Neorhizobium galegae: one gene and its partner. The protein of the gene in region 2 interacts with the protein of the main gene of each other region in a pairwise test. Links are inferred from orthologs where the notes say so. Each region holds a gene or a part of one and is shown on either strand. Other genes may lie near its edges.

Evidence for each region.
Region 1: the proteins of eno (region 2) and rpe interact in binary tests that used the Escherichia coli proteins (3 or more experiments, as listed by UniProt). The link is inferred for Neorhizobium galegae from one-to-one orthologs.

The regions. Positions count from the first base shown.
Region 1 is NZ_CP090095.1:2,117,519-2,128,873, forward strand. The notes cover bases 1-2,757. They hold rpe (ribulose-phosphate 3-epimerase), read right to left. Parts: upstream 1,846-2,757; coding sequence 1,156-1,845; downstream 1-1,155. Other genes in these bases: purB (adenylosuccinate lyase), read right to left, coding at 1-335; LZK81_RS10595 (DUF2259 domain-containing protein), read right to left, coding at 422-1,159; LZK81_RS10605 (branched-chain amino acid ABC transporter substrate-binding protein), read right to left, coding at 1,907-2,757. Outside these bases: more of LZK81_RS10605, read right to left, coding at 2,758-2,980; LZK81_RS10610 (flavin reductase), read left to right, coding at 3,155-3,655; LZK81_RS10615 (AAA family ATPase), read left to right, coding at 3,680-4,609; LZK81_RS10620 (vWA domain-containing protein), read left to right, coding at 4,639-5,904; LZK81_RS10625 (XdhC family protein), read left to right, coding at 5,901-6,227; LZK81_RS10630 (XdhC family protein), read left to right, coding at 6,227-6,922; LZK81_RS10635 (NTP transferase domain-containing protein), read left to right, coding at 6,927-8,561; LZK81_RS10640 (TfoX/Sxy family protein), read left to right, coding at 8,566-8,892; LZK81_RS10645 (NUDIX domain-containing protein), read right to left, coding at 9,077-9,490; LZK81_RS10650 (DEAD/DEAH box helicase), read right to left, coding at 9,499-11,052; LZK81_RS10655 (M23 family metallopeptidase), read right to left, coding at 11,263-11,355. UniProt on the Escherichia coli protein: Catalyzes the reversible epimerization of D-ribulose 5-phosphate to D-xylulose 5-phosphate.
Region 2 is NZ_CP090095.1:1,955,559-1,965,039, reverse strand. Bases 6,607-9,481 are described here. They hold eno (phosphopyruvate hydratase), read right to left. Parts: upstream 8,744-9,481; coding sequence 7,469-8,743; downstream 6,607-7,468. Other genes in these bases: kdsA (3-deoxy-8-phosphooctulonate synthase), read right to left, coding at 8,854-9,481; LZK81_RS09835 (FtsB family cell division protein), read right to left, coding at 6,989-7,306; pdhA (pyruvate dehydrogenase (acetyl-transferring) E1 component subunit alpha), read right to left, coding at 6,607-6,794. In the rest of the region: lipA (lipoyl synthase), read right to left, coding at 1-382; LZK81_RS09865 (GlsB/YeaQ/YmgE family stress response membrane protein), read right to left, coding at 420-665; lpdA (dihydrolipoyl dehydrogenase), read right to left, coding at 740-2,185; LZK81_RS09855 (SGNH/GDSL hydrolase family protein), read right to left, coding at 2,247-2,885; LZK81_RS09850 (pyruvate dehydrogenase complex dihydrolipoamide acetyltransferase), read right to left, coding at 2,952-4,310; LZK81_RS09845 (pyruvate dehydrogenase complex E1 component subunit beta), read right to left, coding at 4,326-5,705; more of pdhA, read right to left, coding at 5,724-6,606. UniProt on the Escherichia coli protein: Catalyzes the reversible conversion of 2-phosphoglycerate (2-PG) into phosphoenolpyruvate (PEP). It is essential for the degradation of carbohydrates via glycolysis.

The DNA of each region.
Region 1 (11,355 bases), 160 kb from region 2 along the record:
GCGCGCACCAGTTGGACGCTGAAGCATGTGTCGAGCACGTCGGAGGACGTCATGCCCTGATGGATGAAGCGGCTGTCCGGCCCGACGAATTCGGCGAGATGGGTGAGGAAGGCGATGACGTCATGCTTGGTGACGGCTTCGATCTCGTCGATGCGCGCAACGTCGAACGTGGCCGAGCCACCCTTTGCCCAGATCGTCTCCGCTGCCGACTTCGGGATCACGCCGATCGCCGCAAGCGCATCGCAGGCATGAGCCTCGATCTCGAACCAGATGCGGAACTTGGTTTCGGGCGACCAGATGGCGACCATTTCGGGCCGCGAGTAACGGGGGATCATGGGCTTGTCGTTTCCTTCACGAGTGTCGGCTGCGCTGTAGCAAGAAGCGCGGCGAAGCTCAAGTTTTTGAGGCAATCAAACAGGGATTAGGGCGCTGTCTTGACCGGAACGGCGATCCAGCGTCCGTTCTGGCCCTCGAAACCGGCACTGAGGACCATGATCAGCGCTACTTCGACCGCAGCGCCTTCGAGCGACGAGCCGCTGACGACGCCAGCGAGCCGGTAGCCGGTAACGCAGCCGCGTGACGCCGGAATGCGCTGGTCTTCGTGAACAACGTCGTTGACAGGTTTCCCGTTCCGTTCGGTAAAGCGAAGGCGCAAGGAGACCGTCTTTTCGACTATGCCTTCACATTGCGGGCCGAGCGGCTGCGGGACCTCGTCGAGGACGAGCGTATTGGCTTCTCCGACCGGTGGTACGGCCGGAACGCTGCGATATCGCAGCTGATGGGGATCGTTGCCGATCTCGGTGATCGGGTTGAAAGCGACGACTTCGCCTGGATGATTGGCGAGCTCGTGGGTTTCGATCATTCCATCCGCGTCATTGTGCACCTGCCAGCGGGCCTTGGCGATCGTCGCTCCATCCTGTTCCAGCCGGACCCGGTACGGCGTTCCCGGCAGGTAGGTATCCTTGTTGAGGTCGAGCGCGTAGATATTGGCATAGGGGAAGCCGGATCCGTCCTGGATGCCGTATTCCTCGAAGGCGAAAACGGCGCCGTCGGAGGAAAAGCCGATCGGGCGGACGCTTGCGATATCGGCCGCGGATGTGGAGCCGGCGAACAACATCGCCGCAAATGCCGGAACCGAATATCGCAAGGCTGATATCATCTGCGTCCGTCCTCCGCCGCAGCTTTCAGCCGCGCGATGTTCTCACGATAGGCCGCGATTCCTTCGCCTTTGTAAACCGCAGATCCGGCAACGAAGACATTGGCGCCTGCAGCGGTTGCCGCGCCGATCGTATCGGCGGTAATGCCGCCATCGACTTCCAGCTCGATCGGCCGGCTGCCGATCATCGCCTTGGCAGCGCGGATCTTGTCGGTCATCGCGGGAATGAACTTCTGGCCGCCGAAGCCCGGATTGACGCTCATGATCAGGATCAGGTCGATATCGTCCAGCACGTTTTCGATCGCCGAGAGCGGCGTTGCCGGGTTGAGCGTGACGCCGACCTTCTTGCCGAGCGAGCGGATCGTCTGAAGCGAGCGGTGCAGGTGCGGCCCGGCCTCGACATGCACGGTAATGCCGTCGCATCCGGCCTTGGCGAAGGCTTCGAGGTAAGGATCGGCCGGCGAGATCATCAGGTGGCAATCGAAAAAGGCGGCGGTGTAAGGTCGCAGCGACTTGATGACGTCAGGACCGAACGAGATGTTCGGCACGAAATGCCCGTCCATCACGTCGAGATGGACCCATTCGGCTCCCGCTTCGACGGCGTCGCGCACTTCCTGGCCGAGCTTTGAAAAGTCGGCCGCGAGAATGGACGGGGCGATGCGGATCGGCAGAGCGGTGGCGAGCGTCATGGGTCGAAAGTCTCCGGTTGTCGACGGTCCCTCTAACATTGCGGCGCGGGCGGAACAATCGTCAGTCTGTCGCCGGACGCGAGAGGATGAACGTGGATCCCCGCCATTCGAGCAGGCGGAACGGATTGTCCCTTAGTTCATGACCGCGATCGAAGGCGATCGGGCCGATCACGGTACTGAAGGAACGGCTGCCGATCGTCTGTGCCAGAGGCTGGCCTGTCGCCGCGGTCACCGCCTGGTGAACAAGTTCGGTCGCGGCATAGGCAGGCAGCAGATATCCGTCCGCATCGATATTTTTCGCGCGCAGGGCTGCGACGGCCGCTGCCGCGGAGGGCAGGGTGGCATAGTCCGGGAGGGCGACGGCCAGGACGCCGTCGCGCAGGGGCACCGGACGGTTGGCCGCACGCAAGTTATCGCCGCCGAGCAAGGTGAGGGGAAAGTTTTCGGAAGCGCCGTCGCGGGCGATGATCGCCATGTCGTTGCGGTCGCCGCCGACGAACACATGGCTTGCCCCCGCCTTGGCGAGACGGCGCACCAGCGCCACTTGCTGTTCCTGACCAGGTCGGAACGTGTCGGTGAAGATCGGCGTGATGCCCATCGGTTCGAGGCGCTGACGGATGGCGCTGGCGAGCTCGCGGCCGTAGATCGTGCCGTCCTCGACCAGCGCGATTGGCTCCGCCTTCCAGACATTGACGATGGTTTCGGACAGTTTCTCCGCCTCGTCGCCTTCGGCTGGCGCCATGCGAAAGAACGGCCAGCCGTTGCGCAGCGTGTCCTCCATCAGGATCTTCGAGCGCACCGAGACGGTAATGGCCGGAATCTGTGCGGCCTTCAGCAGCGGCAATGCGGTGGAAAGCGTCTCGACGCAGAGGAAACCGACGGCGGCGGACACTTTCGCGTTGGTGAGGCCCCTGGCGGCGGCAGCGCCACCGTTTTCATCGCAGCTCTCGTCGATCTCGACGACGGTGTCGCCGCCCGCTTCCGCTGCCGCGCGGGCGCCCTGAAAGACCTGAGTGCCAAGCGGTGCGTATGGGCCGGAGCGCGGCGCGACCACCCCGATCACTGCCGCCGGTGCCGATCCGCATCCGAGAAACGAAGCCAGCAGTCCGGCGATGATGAAACGTCGTGCTGTCATGTTTTTCCTGGGATTCTCTCTCGAAGCGACATTTAGCTTTCTGATCGCAGCCGTCAAAGAGAATCGGCTTTCCGAAGTAAAAAGCCGCTACTCCGGTGGACATCAAGGGTTTTTGCCACCATATCTCCAAGAGTAATGCGGGACTGACGGCGGTCCCCCGATGCCTTTCAAGAGATGCCTTTGACGGACCAGCCTCTCCTCGACCCCGTCCACTACCGGAACGGCATGGCACGATACGCTGGCCACGTCCAGGTTGTGACGACGGAATTCGAAGGCGTGCGGCGCGGCGTGACGGTGACGGCAGCCTGCTCAGTCTCGGACAACCCGCCGACCGTGCTCGTCTGCCTGAACGGCAGCAATGCAAGCAATGCCATCTTCGAGAGGAGCGGCGTCTTTGCTTTGAATTCGCTGGCGGCGCATCATCAGGCGCTGGCGACGGGATTTGCGGGCCTGAGCGGCGTTCCCGCCGAGGAGCGGTTTGCGCTCGGAGATTGGAAAACTCTGGTGACCGGCGCTCCGGTGCTGGCCGATGCCGTCGTCAGCTTCGATTGCCGTCTGACCGACATAAAACGGGTTTCGACCCATTTCGTCATGTTCGGCGAGGTGAAGGCCATGCATTTCGGCGAGGCGAACCCCTCGCTCATCTATCTGGATCGCGGCTTTCGTAGCTTATAGGATGCCGTTTGAAAGGGTGTGATCATGCCTGAAGGAAAAACGAGCGCTTTGCCGACCTCGATCGACGAGACGATCGCGCTTTTGGGCGCCGAGGATTATCTTGCCGGACGTTCGCTCGGCACGGTGATCTTCCTGGCGCTGAAGATGAAACGCCCGCTCTTCCTCGAAGGCGAAGCCGGCGTCGGCAAGACCGAGATCGCCAAGACGCTGGCCAAGGCCTTGAACCGGCCGCTGATCCGGCTGCAGTGTTACGAAGGCCTCGATATCTCCTCGGCAGTCTACGAATGGAATTATCCGGCCCAGATGCTGGACATCCGGCTTTCGGAGGCATCGGGCGTCAAGGATCGCACGCGCATCGAGGCGGACCTCTTTTCCGAACGTCACCTGATCCGCCGGCCGGTGCTGCAGGCGCTTGGCCAGCCGGGTGGTCCGGCGCCGGTCTTCCTGATCGACGAACTCGACCGCACCGACGAAGCCTTCGAAGCGTTCCTGCTGGAAGTACTTTCGGACTTTCAGGTGACGATCCCGGAACTTGGGACGATAAAGGCCGCAGAGCCGCCGATCGTCATCATCACCACCAATCGCACCCGCGAAATCCATGACGCGCTGAAGCGGCGCTGCCTATATCACTGGGTCGATTATCCGGATGCGGCACAGGAACTGGAGATCATCCGCCGCAAGGTGCCGCAATGCTCCGAAACCCTGTCGCGGCAGGTGGTCGCCTATGTGCAGAAGCTCCGGACAGTCGACCTCTTCAAGAACCCGGGCGTGGCCGAAACCATCGACTGGGCGACGGCGCTGACCGAGCTCGACCGGATCGCCCTCGATCCGGAAACGATTGCCGATACGCTCGGCACGCTCTTGAAATATCAGGACGATATCGCCCGCATCAAAGGCGGAGAAGGCGAACGGGTGCTTTCCGAAGTGAAGGCCGAATTGCTGGCAGCAGGATAGGGGCCATGGCAGGCTTGAGCGACGACGGAATGATCGTGCCCCCGGTTCCGGCCGGCGCTGGTGGGTTCGGTCCGGGGAGGTCTGGCGATGATGGCCGGCTCGCCGACAACCTCGTCTATTTCTCCCGCGTATTGCGCCGTGCCGGGCTGAAGACCGGGCCGGCCGCTGCCGCCGACGCGATTGCCGCGGTCGATGCGATCGGCATCGGTTCGCGCGAGGAATTCCACGCGGCGCTGTCTGCCGTCTTCGTCAGGCGCCATGAGGACCAGCCTGTCTTCGACGAGGCCTTTCGCCTGTTCTGGCGTTCCCGCGATCTGGTCGGCAAGATGATCGCGATGATGTCGCCCAAGGCTGCCGACAATCGCGAAAGGGAAAAGCAGAAGGCCGGCGCCACCCGCGTCAGCGAGGCGCTGACCGCCGACCAGCCGGAGACCCCAAACCGCAAGAAGCCGCCGGAGATCGAAGTGGACTCCCGCTTCACGACCTCTGTCGGCGAGATCCTCAAGCGCATGGATTTCGCCCAGATGAGCGCGGCCGAACTGGCCGAAGCCCGGCGCCAGCTGGTCAAGCTCGCTCTGCCTCTGGACAAGGTGGCGACGCGGCGGTTCCGGCCGTCCAGCCGCCCGCCGAGGATCGACCCGCGCGCCACCATGCGCCAGGCGATGAAGAGCGGCGGCGATCTCATTTTGCCGCGGTTCCGCGAACGCAAGACCGCGCCGCCGCCGCTGGTCGTGCTTGCCGATATTTCCGGCTCGATGAGCCAGTACACCCGCATCTTCCTGCATTTCCTGCATGCGCTGACCGAAAAGCGCACCCGCGTACATACCTTCCTGTTCGGCACTCGGCTGACCAATGTCACCCGCCAGATGCGCCGCCGCGATCCAGACGAAGCGCTGGCCGGCTGCACGGACGCGGTGCGCGACTGGTCCGGCGGAACGCGTATCGGCGCGACGCTTGCCGAATTCAACCGGCTCTGGTCCCGCCGTGTGCTGGGGCAGGGCGCCGTCGTGCTATTGATAACCGATGGCCTTGAGCGAGAGGGCGTCGAGGAACTGGCGCAGGAAATGGACAGGCTGCACCGGTCCTGCCGCCGTTTGATCTGGTTGAACCCGCTGTTGCGGTTCGATGGTTTCGAGGCCCGGGCGCGCGGCGTGCGCGCCATGCTGCCGCATGTGGACGAGTTTCGCGCCGTCCATAACCTGCGCTCGCTTGCCGATTTGGCGATTGCATTGTCGGATGACCGCACAAAGACCGCGGACCCGCGGCGCTATTTGGACATGAGGAGGGTCGTATGACTGTTTCCGAAATTCTGGACCCGTTGCGGACCGCCGAGAGCTGGAAGCAGGCCGGCCGCAACGTGGCGATCGCAACCGTGATCGAGACCTGGGGCTCGGCTCCGCGGCCGACCGGAAGCCATCTCGTCATCGACGGCGAAGGCAATTTCGAAGGTTCCGTCTCCGGCGGCTGCGTCGAAGGCGCTGTCATCACCGAAGCACTCGACGTCATCGAGAGCGGCGCCCCGAAAATGCTCGAATTCGGCGTTGCCGACGAGACCGCATGGCGGGTCGGCCTGTCCTGCGGCGGCCGGATCAGGGTTTATGTGGAAAGGCTCGGCTGATGCGGCTCGAAGCACTGACGAAGCTCAACGCCGCCCGGCGTTCCCGCAGGGCTGCCGTGGTGGTGACCGATCTCGCCGACGATCAGGTGCAGGTGATCCTCGAGGGCGAACCCGTGTCGGGCCTGCTCGGCGAGGAGATCGCGAAAGTCTTTCGCAGCGGCAAGGCGGGAACGGTCGAGGTCGAAGGCCGGTCGCTGTTCCTCAATGTTCACCTGCCGCCGCCGCGCATCGTGGTGATCGGTGCCGTCCATATCAGCCAGGCGCTGGCCCGGCTGGCCCCGGTCGCCGGGTATGACCTGACGATCATCGATCCGCGCACGGCTTTTGCGACCGAGGAACGTTTCGAGGGCGTCGATCTGATTGCCGACTGGCCTGAAGACGTGTTGAAGGATCGCCCGCTCGACGCCTATACGGCACTGGCGGCCGTCACACATGATCCGAAGATCGATGATTTCCCGCTCTCGGAAGCGCTGCGGGTCGGCTGCTTCTACGTCGGCGCGCTCGGCAGCCGGAAGACCCATGCGAAGCGTGTGGAGCGGCTGAAGGAGATGGGCCGTACCGACAATGAGATCGGCCGCATCGCCGCGCCGATCGGCCTTGATATCGGTGCCGCGAGCCCCGCCGAGATCGCGCTCGCCACGCTGGCCCAGATCGTCCAGGCGTTCCGCCGGCGCGATCTCGTCACCGAGGGGTGACGCCATGAGATACGGGACGTTCGAACTCGGCGAAGCTGAAGGCGTGGTGCTGGCGCACAGTATCAGGCTAGCCGCCGGCCGCATGTCGAAAGGGCAAATACTTTCCCAGAATGATATCGCTCGGCTTTCGGAAGAAGGCGTCGCATCCGTCGTCGCGGTGCGGCTCGATCCCGGCGACATGCTGGAGGACGACGCGGCGCAGGCGATCGCCGATGCGATCGCGCCGGACAATCTGCGTTTCTCGGAGGCGACCACCGGCCGCGTCAACATCTATGCCAGGGTGGATGGGCTTTTTGTTGCCGACAAGAGGGTGGTCGACGCGCTGAACCGTATCGATCCGGCGATCACGCTTGCCTGCCTTGCCGACCATGTGGCGGTGCGCGCCGGCGACATGGTGGCGACCGTCAAGATCATTCCGCTTGCCGTTGGTGAGGCAAAGGTCGCGGAAGCCGTGGCGCTGCTGGCAGAATCGGTCGCCTTCGAGGTAAAAGCCTTCAGTCCCCGTGCGGTGACGCTGGTCGCGACCGAGCTTCCCTCGCTGAAGGCGTCGGTCATGGACCGCACCGCCAAGCTGCTGGAGCAGAGGCTCGCGCCATCCGGTAGCCGGCTAATAAAAGAGATCCGCATTCCCCATTCCGCCGAACGCCTTACCGGGGTTCTTCAACAGATTCGATCCGAGGAAATTAATGAGCCGGCTATGATTATCGTCTTCGGCGCCTCGGCGGTGGCCGATCCGGACGATGTCATTCCCGCCGCCATCCGACGCGCGGGCGGGGAGGTCGATCAGGTCGGCATGCCCGTCGACCCCGGCAATCTCCTGGTTCTCGGGCGGATCGGCAAGGTCCCGGTGCTGGGTGCTCCGGGCTGCGCGCGCTCGCCGAAGGAAAACGGTTTCGACTGGGTGCTGAACCGGCTGATGGCCGGCGAGACGCCGACCTCCTTCGATATCACCGGCATGGGCGTCGGCGGGCTGCTGATGGAAATTCCGACCCGGCCGCGCCCGCGCGATGCGGCGCCCGAAAAGGCGGCGGCATTGTCGGTAGGCGCCCTGATGCTCGCGGCCGGCCAGGCGCGGCGTATGGGCAAGGACGGGCCGCACAAGCTGCTCGCCGAGTTTGACGGCATTCCGCTCGTCCGCCGCACCGCCGGAATACTGCTGGCGTCGCAGGCCTCACCGGTGGTCGCAGTGACCGGTCATCGGCGCGACGAGATCGAGATGGCGCTGGCCGGCCTCGGTATCAGTTCTCACTTCAATCCGGACTACTCTTCCGGCATGGCAAGTTCGCTGGTTGCCGGTTTCTCCAGTCCGGAACTGGCCCAGAAGGATGGTATCCTGGTCATGCTGGCCGACATGCCGGGCGTTACCACGGAGCATCTGAACATGCTGATCGCCGCCTTCCGTCAGGCTGGCGGCGGTGTCGTGGTTCGTTCGGTCTCGGACGGAAAACGCGGCAACCCGATCATTCTGCCGCGGATAGCTTACGATGCCGTGCTGCGGCTGGAAGGCGATGTCGGTGCCCGCGCGCTCATCGAGAACTCGGGGCTTTCGGTGATCGACGTGGATATCGGGCCTGCCGCGCATCTGGACGTGGATACGCCGGAGGCGGTAATGGCTGCCGGCGGGATTTTGAAAAGGTAGGCGAATGGACAATTCCGACATCGAGGAAATGTTCGAGGGGCTCGGCCCGGTCTCGATCCGCCGCATGTTCGGCGGCAAGGGCATCTATCACGATGGTTTGATCGTCGCGATCGATCTGCGCGGCGAGATCATGCTGAAGGTGGATGCGGTCAGTGCGCCGGAGTTCGAAGGCGCTGGTGCCAGGCAATGGTTTTATGAGGGAAAGAAGGGGAAACCGGTGCTGATGCCTTATTGGTCGGTGCCGGAAGACGCCTTCGACGATCCCGACGAGATGCGCAAATGGGTGCGGCTCGCATTCGACGCAGCCGTGCGTGCCAACTCGAAATCTTGAACCTGGATATCCCCGAGTGCTAGATTTCGCATCTTGCTCGACAGAATGTGAAGCGCGTACGTTCGCCTGATACTGAGGGGCGTGGGCTGCCGAATCTCTCGACCAGGGTCGCGTCCGGAAATTCTGTCAAATTGATTTCATCAAGTCGGCCGCTTCGGTTCGCCGGAGCGGCTTTCGTCTATGATCACTTTGGAAGATGTGCGAAGGCCTTCGCTGAGAAGGGCGACAGCGGCTGAGGCGGATCCTTCGGATCGAACCAGCCGATCTCCGACAGCTTGTCGGGCTCGGTGAGCGAGGGCTCGCCGGTGAAATCGCGGGTGACGTAGATCAGCGAGACCCAGTGTTGCCCGTCGGCCTTGATGATCTCTTCAGCCACGCAGAGAAACTCGACCTTGCCGATCGTAAGGCCGGTTTCCTCTTCCGCCTCGCGGCGGGCTGCTTCCGAGGAAGGCTCCATCGGATCGACCTTGCCGCCGACAATGTTCCAGAAGCCCGCTTCCGGCGCCTTGAGGCGACGGCAAAGTAGAACCTTGCCATCGTCGCGCACGATAACAAGCCCGGCGCCGACGCCGGGGAAATCAATGCCGGGTTTGGCCACGGAAGGTTTTAAGCCTTGGCGGCGTTCGCGACGATCAGCATGAAAGCCGGAATGTCGTCGCCGAAGCCGATCGGGGTAGGGCCGTCGTCGTGATCGCGGTGGTAACGCTGGCGACGCTCGCGATTGTCGTCGTTTGCGGGTGCCGGGGCAGGTGTCGGCCGCGAGTTGCGGTTGCCGCCATTGCTCTGCGGTTTCCTGTCTGCCTTGCGTTCCGGTTTCACGGTTTCCACCCTAGCTTCCACAAATGCCTCTTCGACTGCTTCAATCGGATTATCTTGGATCTTCGTGTCAGCCTTGTGACTCGAATCTCCGCGCCCAGAGTCAGCACGTCCCGAATCGCTTCGTCTGCCGCGGCCGCGCTCCTTATCACGATCGCGGCCCTTGCGGCTACCGCGGTCGCTCTCCTGGCTTTCCATGGGGGCGGGAAGCGCTGAGATGTCGCCGTTCAGCCATTCGATCTTCTCATTGATGAGATTCTCGATGGCGGCGAGATATTTGGTATCGGAACGGGTAACGAGAGTGAAGGCTCGGCCCGAGCGGCCGGCGCGTCCGGTACGGCCGATGCGGTGGACATAATCCTCCGCGTGGATCGGCACGTCGAAGTTGAAGACATGGCCGACGTCCGGCAAGTCGAGGCCGCGTGCGGCAACGTCAGAGGCGACCAGCAGCTGGATATTGCCGTCGCGGAAATTCTGCAGCATGGTCGTGCGCGAACGCTGGTCCATGTCGCCATGCAGCGCGCCGACCGAGAAGCCATGCCGCTCGAGCGAACGGAAAAGATCGGCGACGTCGACCTTGCGATTGCAGAAGATGATCGCGTTCTTGAGATCGTCCTGGGCCTTGATGAGATCGCGCAGCACGGCGCGCTTCTCGTAATCCTTGTTGTGCGAAGCGACGAGGCGCTGCGTCACGGTCTTGGCGGTCGAAGAGGGCTTGGCGACTTCGATCCGTTCCGGGTTCTGCAGGAAGCGGTCGGCGAGCTTCTGGATCTCCGGCGGCATGGTGGCCGAGAAGAACAGCGTCTGCCGGGTGAAGGGGATCATCTTGGCGATCCGCTCGATATCCGGGATGAAGCCCATGTCGAGCATGCGGTCGGCCTCGTCGATGACGAGGATCTCGACGCCGGTCATCAAAAGCTTGCCGCGCTCGCAATGGTCGAGCAGGCGGCCGGGCGTGCAGATCAGAACGTCGGCGCCACGTTCCAGCTTGCGGTCCTGATCGTCGAAGGACACGCCGCCGATCAAAAGCGCGACGTTGAGCTTGTGGTTCTTGCCGTATTTTTCAAAATTTTCGGCGACCTGTGCGGCGAGTTCGCGGGTCGGCTCGAGGATCAGCGTACGCGGCATGCGGGCGCGGGCGCGGCCCTTTTCCAGAAGCGTCAGCATCGGGAGAACGAAGGAGGCCGTCTTGCCCGTGCCTGTCTGCGCGATGCCGCAGATATCGCGGCGCTGCAGCGCATGCGGGATTGCCCCTTCCTGGATCGGCGTGGGGATCGTGTAACCCGCGTCTGTGACAGCGGAGAGGACTTTCTGGCTCAGGCCAAGATCAGCAAATGTGGTCAAAGGGAATTCTGTTTCCGTTCCGGTTCTGTACGAACACTATGGGAGTCGATGCATGGCTGCTCGACAACTGGCCCGCGACATAGGGCCAAAATGTCCAAAAGTCAAGGAAAGCAAGGCGATTGGACGCCGGATTGGTGAATGAAGATGCTGGCGGGGCAAGCCGGCTATCGCTCTACCGGTAAAGAATTGCTTTCTGGCCGAAAGCCCGGCTCAATTGAGGTAGGTCGTGAGCTTCATGCCGGCATTGAGGAAGTGCACGGGATCGATGGGATTGCCGTCGCGGCGGACCTCGTAGTGGACGTG
Region 2 (9,481 bases):
TGATGACCACGTGGGACAGGCCCATCTGCTTGACGGCCTTGGCGACGTTTTCGGGCTCTTCCATGTCGAGCGCGTTCGGCTTGCCGGTCGCCACGTTGCAGAAGGCGCAGGCGCGGGTACAGATCTCGCCCATGATCATGAAGGTGGCGTGCTTCTTGTCCCAGCACTCGCCGATATTGGGGCAGCCCGCTTCCTCGCAGACCGTGACCAGCTTGTTTTCCTTCACGATCGCACGGGTTTCCTGATAACCCTTGGAGACCGGTGCACGAACGCGGATCCATTCCGGCTTGCGCATCACCTCGGTATCGGGACGATGCGCCTTTTCCGGATGACGGACGCGCTTTTCATCGCCGGATGCGATCGTGTCGAGAATGGTGACCATAGATACCTGCTTTCAACCGCTTGGAGCGCGGCTACCGTCAGCGCCTGACGAGTTTGGCGATAAATAGCAAAATGCAGGAGCCGATGAAACCTGCAACCAGGTAACCCAGCCATCCGTCTGCAACATGGATGTTGAACCTGTTGAAGATGCCGTTGGCGAGAACCGCGCCGACGATGCCGATGACGATGTTCATGAAAATGCCGAAGCGGACATCCATCAGCTTGCCGGCGAGCCAACCCGCCAGGCCGCCGATGATGATTGCCGCAATCCAACCTATCTGCATGCTACGCTCCCGTTCCAGAGACACTCATATGGGCGGCGCCTCGCCGTGGAACAATCCCCGGCAAGGCTATCTCGTCAGGCATTCAGCGCCCGGCCATAGGCGTCGAGCACGCTTTCCTTCATCGTCTCGGAGATGGTCGGATGCGGGAAGATGGTGTGCATCAGCTCCTCTTCCGTCGTCTCCAGGTTCATGGCGACGACGAAGCCCTGGATCAGTTCGGTGACTTCGGCACCGACCATGTGGGCGCCGATGAGTTCGCCGGTCTTCTTGTCGAAGATGGTCTTGACGAGGCCCTGGTCCTCGCCGAGCGCGATCGCCTTGCCGTTGGCGACGAACGGGAAACGGCCGACGCGGATGTCGCGGCCCTGCTCTTTCGCCTTGGCTTCAGTGAGGCCGACGGAGGCGACCTGCGGATGGCAATAGGTGCAGCCCGGGATTTTCAGCTTGTCCATCGGATGGACATTCGGCAGGCCGGCGATCTTTTCGACGCAGATGACCGCTTCATGCTCGGCCTTGTGGGCGAGCAGCGGCGGGCCGGCGACGTCGCCGATCGCATAGAGGCCGGGCACATTGGTCTTGCCGTAGCCGTCGATGACGATGAAGCCGCGGTCTGTCTTCACGCCGAGTGTCTCAAGGCCGATGCCTTCGATATTGGCCTGGACGCCGACGGCCGAGATCATCCGGTCGGCGGTGATCGCTTGCGTCTTGCCGTCCTTGAGTTCGATCGTCGCGGTGACCGAGTTGTCACCCTTCTCGACCTTGGCGACCTTGGCTTCGAGCAGGATCTTCATGCCCTGGCGCTCGAACTGCTTCTTGGCGAGCGCGGAGATCTCCGCGTCCTCGACCGGCATGACCTGGCTCATGATCTCGACGACGGTGACCTCGACGCCCATGGTGCGGTAGAAGCTCGCAAACTCGATGCCGATCGCGCCCGAGCCCATGACCAGCAGCGACTTCGGCATCTCTTCCGGCTTCATCGCCTCGAAATAGGTCCAGATCAGCTTGCCGTCCGGTTCGATGCCGGGAAGTGCGCGCGGGCGGGCGCCTGTCGCAATGATGATGTGCTTGGCGGTATAGGTGCCCTCGCCCAGCGTATTCTTCGGGATCGGGCCAACCGGTTCGACCGGCTTCTTGGCGGTCTTCGAAACGACGACCTCACCCGGCTTGGTAAGCTTCGCCTCGCCCCAGATGATGTCGACCTTGTTCTTCTTGAACAGGAAACCGACGCCGTTGTTCATGCGGTGCGCGATGCCGCGCGAGCGGTCGACGATCGCCTTGACGTCCGGCTTGATCGTGCCTTCCAGCGTCAGGCCGTAATCTTTCGCATGGGTCGCGGTGTGCATGACGTCGGCCGAGCGCAGAAGCGCCTTGGTCGGAATGCAGCCCCAGTTGGAGCAGATGCCGGCGAGGTGCTCGCGCTCGACGACGGCGACCTTCAGCCCGAGCTGGGATGCCCGGATGGCGGCGATATAACCGCCGGGACCGGAACCGATAACGATGACGTCGTAGGATTGAGCCATTGCTTTCCTGCCTTCTCATTGGGGGGCCAGCTCCAAGCGGCCCGCCTCGGGAAATCTTGTTCTACAGCCCCAGCATCATCCGGACGACGGGCTCGAGGCCGCGTCCGATGGCTCGGGTATTTTCTGCATCGAGATGCACGCCGTCGATCGGTGTCGTTTTGGCGACCGAACCCGCATCGAAGAAGCCGCAGCCTAGTTCGTCGGCGAGGTCCCGATAGAGCGATGCGAGCATCGAAGACTGCTCGATGGCTCCCCGATACAGCGCTCCGGTCATCGGGTTTGCGGTCTCGCAGAGCCTCGGCGGCGACACGATAAGGATTTCAGGCGTGTCGCATTCCCGGCCCCAGTCGTGGAAGCGCACGAGGCTGACCAGCTTCTTCACACCCTGCCGCGCGCCCATGGCCGTGCCGTGGATGATCGGCTTCAGGTCATTGGTGCCAAGCATGATAATGACCAGCTCGAGAGGACCATGGCTATGAAGGGCTGTCGGCAGCAGCCGCGCACCATTGCGATCGCAATCGGCAAGCCCGTCGTCATAGGCGGTGGTACGACCGCCGAGACCCTCAGCGACCACATTGACCGCGGGACCGAGCGCTGCCTGCAGCACGCTCGGCCAGCGATCTTCGAAGGCATGGCGGCCGCCGGTCGCGGCATCCGTACCCCAGGTCAATGAATCGCCATAGCAGAGAACGGTTTTCATGGACGCACCTCCGATACCCCTCCCCCTTGCGGACACCCTCCCCGCAAGGGGGAGGGAAAGACCGGACTACACCAGCATCGCCATCGGGTTTTCGATGTAGCGCTTGAAGGCGGACGCGAGTTCCGCGCCGAGCGCGCCGTCGATGACGCGGTGGTCGAAGGCGAAGGTTGCCGTCATCACCGTGCCCACCTTGATCTCGCCGTTCTTGACGATCGGCTTCTCGACGCCTGCGCCGATCGAGACGATCGAGGCCTGCGGCAGGTTGACGATCGAGGTGAAGTTGGAGACGCCGAACATGCCGAGGTTGGACACGGATGTCGTGCCGCCCTGGTATTCCTCCGGCTTCAGCTTCTTGTCGCGGGCGCGCCTGGCCAGATCCTTCACCTCGTTTGAGATGGCGGACAGCGTCTTCGTTTCAGCCTTGCGGACGATCGGGGTGATCAGGCCGTCCGGGATGGATACGGCCACGCCGACGTCCGCATGCTTGTGCAGCACGCGGGCCGTCGAGGTCCAGGAAGCATTCGCCATCGGGACATCGCGCAGAGCGAGCGCCATCGCCTTGATGATGAAGTCGTTGACCGACAGCTTGAAGGCCGGAACCTCGCCTTTGTCGGTCTTCTTCATCGGCGAAGACTTGTTGATCTCGGCGCGCAGCTTCATCAGCGCGTCGAGCTCGCAATCCATCGAGACGAAGTAGGACGGAACCGTCTGACTCGACTCGGTGAGGCGCGAGGCGATCGTCTTGCGCATGCCGTCATGCGGCAGAAGCTCGTAGGAGCCCTCGGGGAAAAGCTTCAGGACGGTATCGTCCGCCGGCCCCTTGGCCATGGCCGGCGCCGGTGCGGCGGCGGCCTGCGGAGCGACAGCCGGTGCAGCCTTTGCGCCGCCGGAAGCCACAGCCTTTTCGATATCGGCCTTGACGACGCGTCCATGCGGGCCGGAGCCGGAAACGGCGGACAGATCGAGGCCGGCTTCCTTTGCGAGGCGACGGGCGAGTGGAGACGAGAAGGTCTTTGCGCCGGACGACGATGCCGGAGCAGCAGCCGGAGCCGGTGTAGCGACAGCAGGCGCCAGTTCGGACGCCTTCTGAACCGGAGCGGCTTCCGCCTTCGGAGCGGGTGCAGCCTCGGCCTTCGGAGCCGGAGAAGCACCGCCGCCGGCAGCGGCGGCCGAGACATCCTCGCCATCGGCGGCAAGGATGGCGATCAGCGCATTGACCTTGACGCCTTCGGTACCGGCCGCCACGACGAGCTTGGCAACGGTGCCCTCATCTACGGATTCGACTTCCATGGTCGCCTTGTCGGTCTCGATCTCGGCGAGCACGTCGCCCGACTTGACCTTGTCGCCTTCCTTGACGAGCCACTTGGAAAGATTGCCCTCTTCCATGGTGGGAGACAGGGCAGGCATGGTGATGTTGATCGGCATCGAAACATCCTCCCCTTATCTGTAGCAGACGGTTTTCACCGCCTGGACGACTTCGCCGACATTCGGCAGCGCCAGCTTTTCGAGATTGGCCGCATAAGGCATCGGAACGTCCTTGCCGGCGATCGTCAGGATCGGCGCATCGAGATAATCGAAGGCCTGCTGCATGACGCGGGTGGCGATTTCCGTGCCGACCGACGACTGCGGATACCCTTCCTCGACGGTGACGAGGCGGCCGGTCTTCTTGACTGATTCGATAACCGTCGGCAGATCCATCGGCCGGATGGTGCGAAGGTCGATCAGTTCGACGTCGATGCCTTCCTTTTCCAGCTCGGCGATTGCCTTGAGGGAATAGGTCATGCCGATGCCGAAGGACACGATGGTAACGTCCTTGCCCTTTTTGTGGATGCGGGCCTTGCCGATCGGCAGGACGAAATCGTCGAGCTTCGGCACCTCGAACTGGTGGCCGTAGAGGATTTCGTTTTCGAGGAAGATAACCGGGTTCGGATCGCGGATGGCCGCCTTCAGGAGACCCTTCGCGTCGGCTGCGGTGTACGGCATGACGACCTTGAGGCCCGGGATCTGACTATACCATGCGGCATAATCCTGGCTGTGCTGGGCGCCGACGCGGGCGGCGGCACCGTTCGGGCCGCGGAACACGATCGGCGCACCCATCTGGCCGCCGGACATGTAGAGCGTCTTGGCGGCGGAGTTGATGATCTGGTCGATCGCCTGCATGGCGAAGTTGAAGGTCATGAATTCGACGATCGGCTTCAGGCCCGCCATGGCGGCACCGACGCCGACGCCGGCAAAGCCGTGTTCGGTGATCGGCGTGTCGACGACGCGACGGGGTCCGAATTCCTGCAGCAACCCTTGCGTGATCTTGTAGGCGCCCTGGTATTCGGCGACTTCCTCGCCCATGACGAAGACGTCTTCGTCGCGGCGCATTTCCTCGGCCATGGCGTCGCGAAGCGCTTCGCGAACGGTGGTCATGACCATTTCGGTACCGGCCGGGATATCCGGATCGGCAGCGGCCTCGGCCTTCGGCTGGGCCGGGACCGGAGCAGCCGCCGGCTTTTCTTCCGGGGCAGCCTGAGCTTCAGCCTTCGGAGCCTCCTTGGCAGGTGCCGAAGAACCGATCGCATCGGCGCTTTCGCCGTCCTGCAGGAGCACGGCGATCTTGGTGTTGACCTTGACGTTTTCGGTTCCGGCTTCGACCAGCAGTTTGCCGATCACGCCTTCATCGACGGCTTCCACTTCCATGGTTGCCTTGTCGGTCTCGATTTCGGCGATCACGTCGCCGGAGGTGACCTTGTCACCCTCTTTTTTCAGCCACTTGCTGAGCGTACCTTCCTCCATGGTCGGAGAAAGGGCGGGCATCAGGATATCGATTGGCATTGGGTTCCCTCCCCGCGATCAGAGCAGAATGTCGGTGTAGAGCTCGGACGCATCCGGCTCCGGATCGGCCTGGGCAAAATCGGCGCTATCCGAAACGACGTCGCGGATATCCTTGTCGATCGCCTTCAGCTCGTCCTCGGTCGCCCAGCCCTTTTCGATGAGGCGCAGACGCACCTGCTCGATCGGGTCGTGCTCGGAGCGCATCTTCTGCACCTCGTCCTTGGATCGATATTTCGCCGGGTCGGACATGGAGTGGCCGCGATAACGGTAGGTGAGCATTTCGAGAATGATCGGGCCCTTGCCGGAGCGGCAATGCTCGAGCGCCTCGTCGCCGGCAGCCTTGACGGCGCGAACGTCCATGCCGTCGACCTGGATGCCCGGAATACCGAAGCCGGAACCACGCAGCGAGTAGTTCGACTGCGCCGTTGCACGGGCCGTCGAGGTGCCCATCGCATAGCGGTTGTTCTCGACGATATAGACGATCGGCAGCTTCCAGAGGGCTGCCATGTTGAAGCTCTCGTAGACCTGGCCCTGGTTGGCCGCGCCGTCGCCGAAATAGGCGACCGAGACGCTGTCATTGCCACGGTACCTGTTGGCGAAGGCGAGACCGGTGCCGAGCGAGACCTGGGCACCGACGATGCCGTGGCCGCCGTAGAAATTCTTTTCCTTGGAGAACATGTGCATCGAGCCGCCCTTCCCCCGGGAATAGCCACCCTTGCGTCCCGTCAGCTCCGCCATGACGCCACGTGCGTTCATGCCGGTTGCCAGCATGTGCCCGTGGTCGCGATAGGCGGTGATAACCTGGTCACCGTCCTGCTGCGCCATCTGCATGCCGACGACGACCGCTTCCTGGCCGATATAGAGATGACAGAACCCGCCGATGAAGCCCATGCCGTAGAGCTGGCCGGCCTTCTCCTCGAAACGGCGTATCAGGAGCATCTCACGATAGGCGTGAAGATCCTGATCCTTGCCGAAATCCGGCGTATTCTTGCCCGTAAACTCCTTGGCGGAGGATTTCGAGGCAGATTTGATTGCAGACTTTGCCGCTGGTTTGCGGCCGGATACAGACGCGGTCTTGGTCGGCGCCATTCATCCCTCCCTTTGAGTTCTGCGTTGAGAGCGAGATTGCGCCCTGACGTGTATCGCCAGATTCCCACTCTGGTTTCGGGGCGTACCATAGGCAAGAAAGGCTGCCCCAGCAATGCCATAAATGCATGGCTCACATTCCGCGCAACCTACTGAAAAGGTTACAGAAATGTAAAATTAACCGAAATCAGGTTAATTTAGAAGTAGTTGTTGAAGATGACGATTTCGTCGCCCCGGGAAATATTCAGCTGATAGCGGGCGATCTCGTCCAGCATGTCCTTGTCGAGCGAGCCGTCGCTCATCAGCTGAACCTGCCGCTCCAGCGTCTCGCGCCGAGCGGTCAACTTTGCGAGCTCGCCTGCACGCGCCTGCCGCTGACGTTCGAATTCCTCCGTGGCGATCAGGCCGAGATCACCGTGGATGGAATGATAGCCGAAATAGGAAAGAAACGCGACTGTGATGGCTGGAAGGGCAAAACGGCCGAATCTTCTTTTCTTATGATGCTTTGTCCACATGCCGCTCTAACGCCTTGCCACGCTTACGGGATCTCAAATCGGATCCGAAACAGAGCTTCAAATTCGCAGAACTTGCTTAAGCAATCGTTGACCAGAATCATGACGCGAAAAAGCCCGCGCTTTTGACGCGGGCTTTCATTGGAAATGTCGGATTGAAAAGCCTCAGGCTTTCAGGATGCCGCGGCCGGCATAAACGGCCTGCGGACCCAGCATCTCCTCGATGCGGATGAGCTGGTTGTACTTGGCAAGCCGGTCGGAACGCGACAGCGAGCCGGTCTTGATCTGTCCGCAATTGGTGGCCACGGCGAGATCGGCGATCGTCGAGTCTTCGGTTTCGCCCGAGCGGTGCGACATGACGGCGGTGTAGGCCGCCTTGTGGGCAGTCTCGACGGCATCGAGCGTTTCCGACAGCGAGCCGATCTGGTTGACCTTGACGAGGATGGAGTTGGCGACACCCATCTTTATGCCGTCGCGCAGGCGCGCCGAATTGGTGACGAACAGGTCGTCGCCGACGAGCTGGCACTTGGCGCCGATCTTGTCGGTCAGGTACTTCCAGCCGGCCCAATCGTCTTCCGCCATGCCGTCTTCGATCGAAATGATCGGGTACTTGGCTGCAAGCTCGGCCAGGTAATCGGCCATGGCTTCCGGCTCGAGCGTACGGCCCTCGCCTTCCATTTCGTACTTGCCGTTCTTGAAGAATTCAGTCGAGGCGCAATCGAGCGCCAGGCAGACGTCGTCGCCAGGCGTGTAACCGGCCTTCTCGACCGATTTCATGATGAAGTCGAGGGCTTCCGACGCGCTCTTCAGGCCCGGTGCGAAACCGCCTTCGTCGCCGACATTGGTATTGTGGCCCTGGGCCGCCAGTTCCTTCCTGAGGACGTGGAAGATCTCCGAGCCCATGCGCACGGCGTCCTTCAGCGTATCGGCGCCGACCGGCATGACCATGAATTCCTGGAAGTCGATCGGGTTGTCGGCATGGGCGCCGCCGTTGATGATGTTCATCATCGGGACCGGCAGGACATGCGCGTTCGGACCGCCGACATACCGGTAGAGCGGCAGGCCGGACGTTTCGGCGGCAGCCTTGGCGACGGCGAGCGAGACGCCGAGGATGGCATTGGCGCCGAGGCGCGACTTGTTCGGCGTGCCATCGAGCGCGATCATCGTCTTGTCGATATGGATCTGGCTTTCGGCATCAAAACCGCCGATCGCATCGAAGATCTCGGTGTTGACGGCTTCGACCGCCTTTTCGACGCCCTTGCCGTGATAGCGCTTGCCGCCGTCGCGGAGTTCGACGGCTTCGTGAGCGCCGGTGGAGGCGCCCGACGGAACGGCCGCACGGCCCATCGAACCGTCTTCCAGATAGACATCCACCTCTACGGTCGGATTGCCGCGGCTGTCGAGAATTTCGCGAGCGATGATATCGGTGATGGCGGTCAAGGGTCTCTCCCTGGGTTTGGACTTGACGTCACGAGGTCACTGAAAATGTCTCATAATCAATGACACGAAAATTACAATCGAAGCAGTTTGCGCGCTTTTTGTGGGCGGGCTCAAGCCGCCTTGGCAACGGCATCGAGCGCGAGCAGCTTTTCGAGCAGCCGCGGCATGTCCTTCAGATGCACCATGTTGGGGCCGTCCGAGGGCGCGTTGTCCGGATCCTCGTGCGTTTCGATGAACAGGCCCGCTATGCCGACGGCGACCGCTGCCCGCGCGAGGACCGGCACCATGGTGCGGTCTCCTCCGGTGGAGCCTCCCTGCCCGCCAGGCTGCTGTACGGAATGCGTCGCATCGAAGATCACCGGCGCGCCCATGGACGCCATGATCGGCAGCGAACGCATGTCGGAGACCAGCGTGTTGTAGCCGAAGGAGGCGCCGCGCTCGCACAGCAGAACGTTCGGGTTGCCGCTCTGGGTGATTTTGGCGAGCACGTTCTTCATGTCCCAAGGTGCCAGGAACTGGCCCTTCTTGACGTTGATGACGCGGCCGGTCTTGGCGGCGGCGACAAGCAGATCCGTCTGGCGGGACAGAAAAGCCGGGATCTGCAGGATGTCCACCGTCTTTGCGACGACAGCGCATTGTTCTTCCGTATGAATGTCGGTCAGAACCGGAAAGCCGAATTCCTGCTTCAGGTCTGCGAAGATTTCCATGGACTCTTCGAGCCCGATGCCGCGCTTGCCG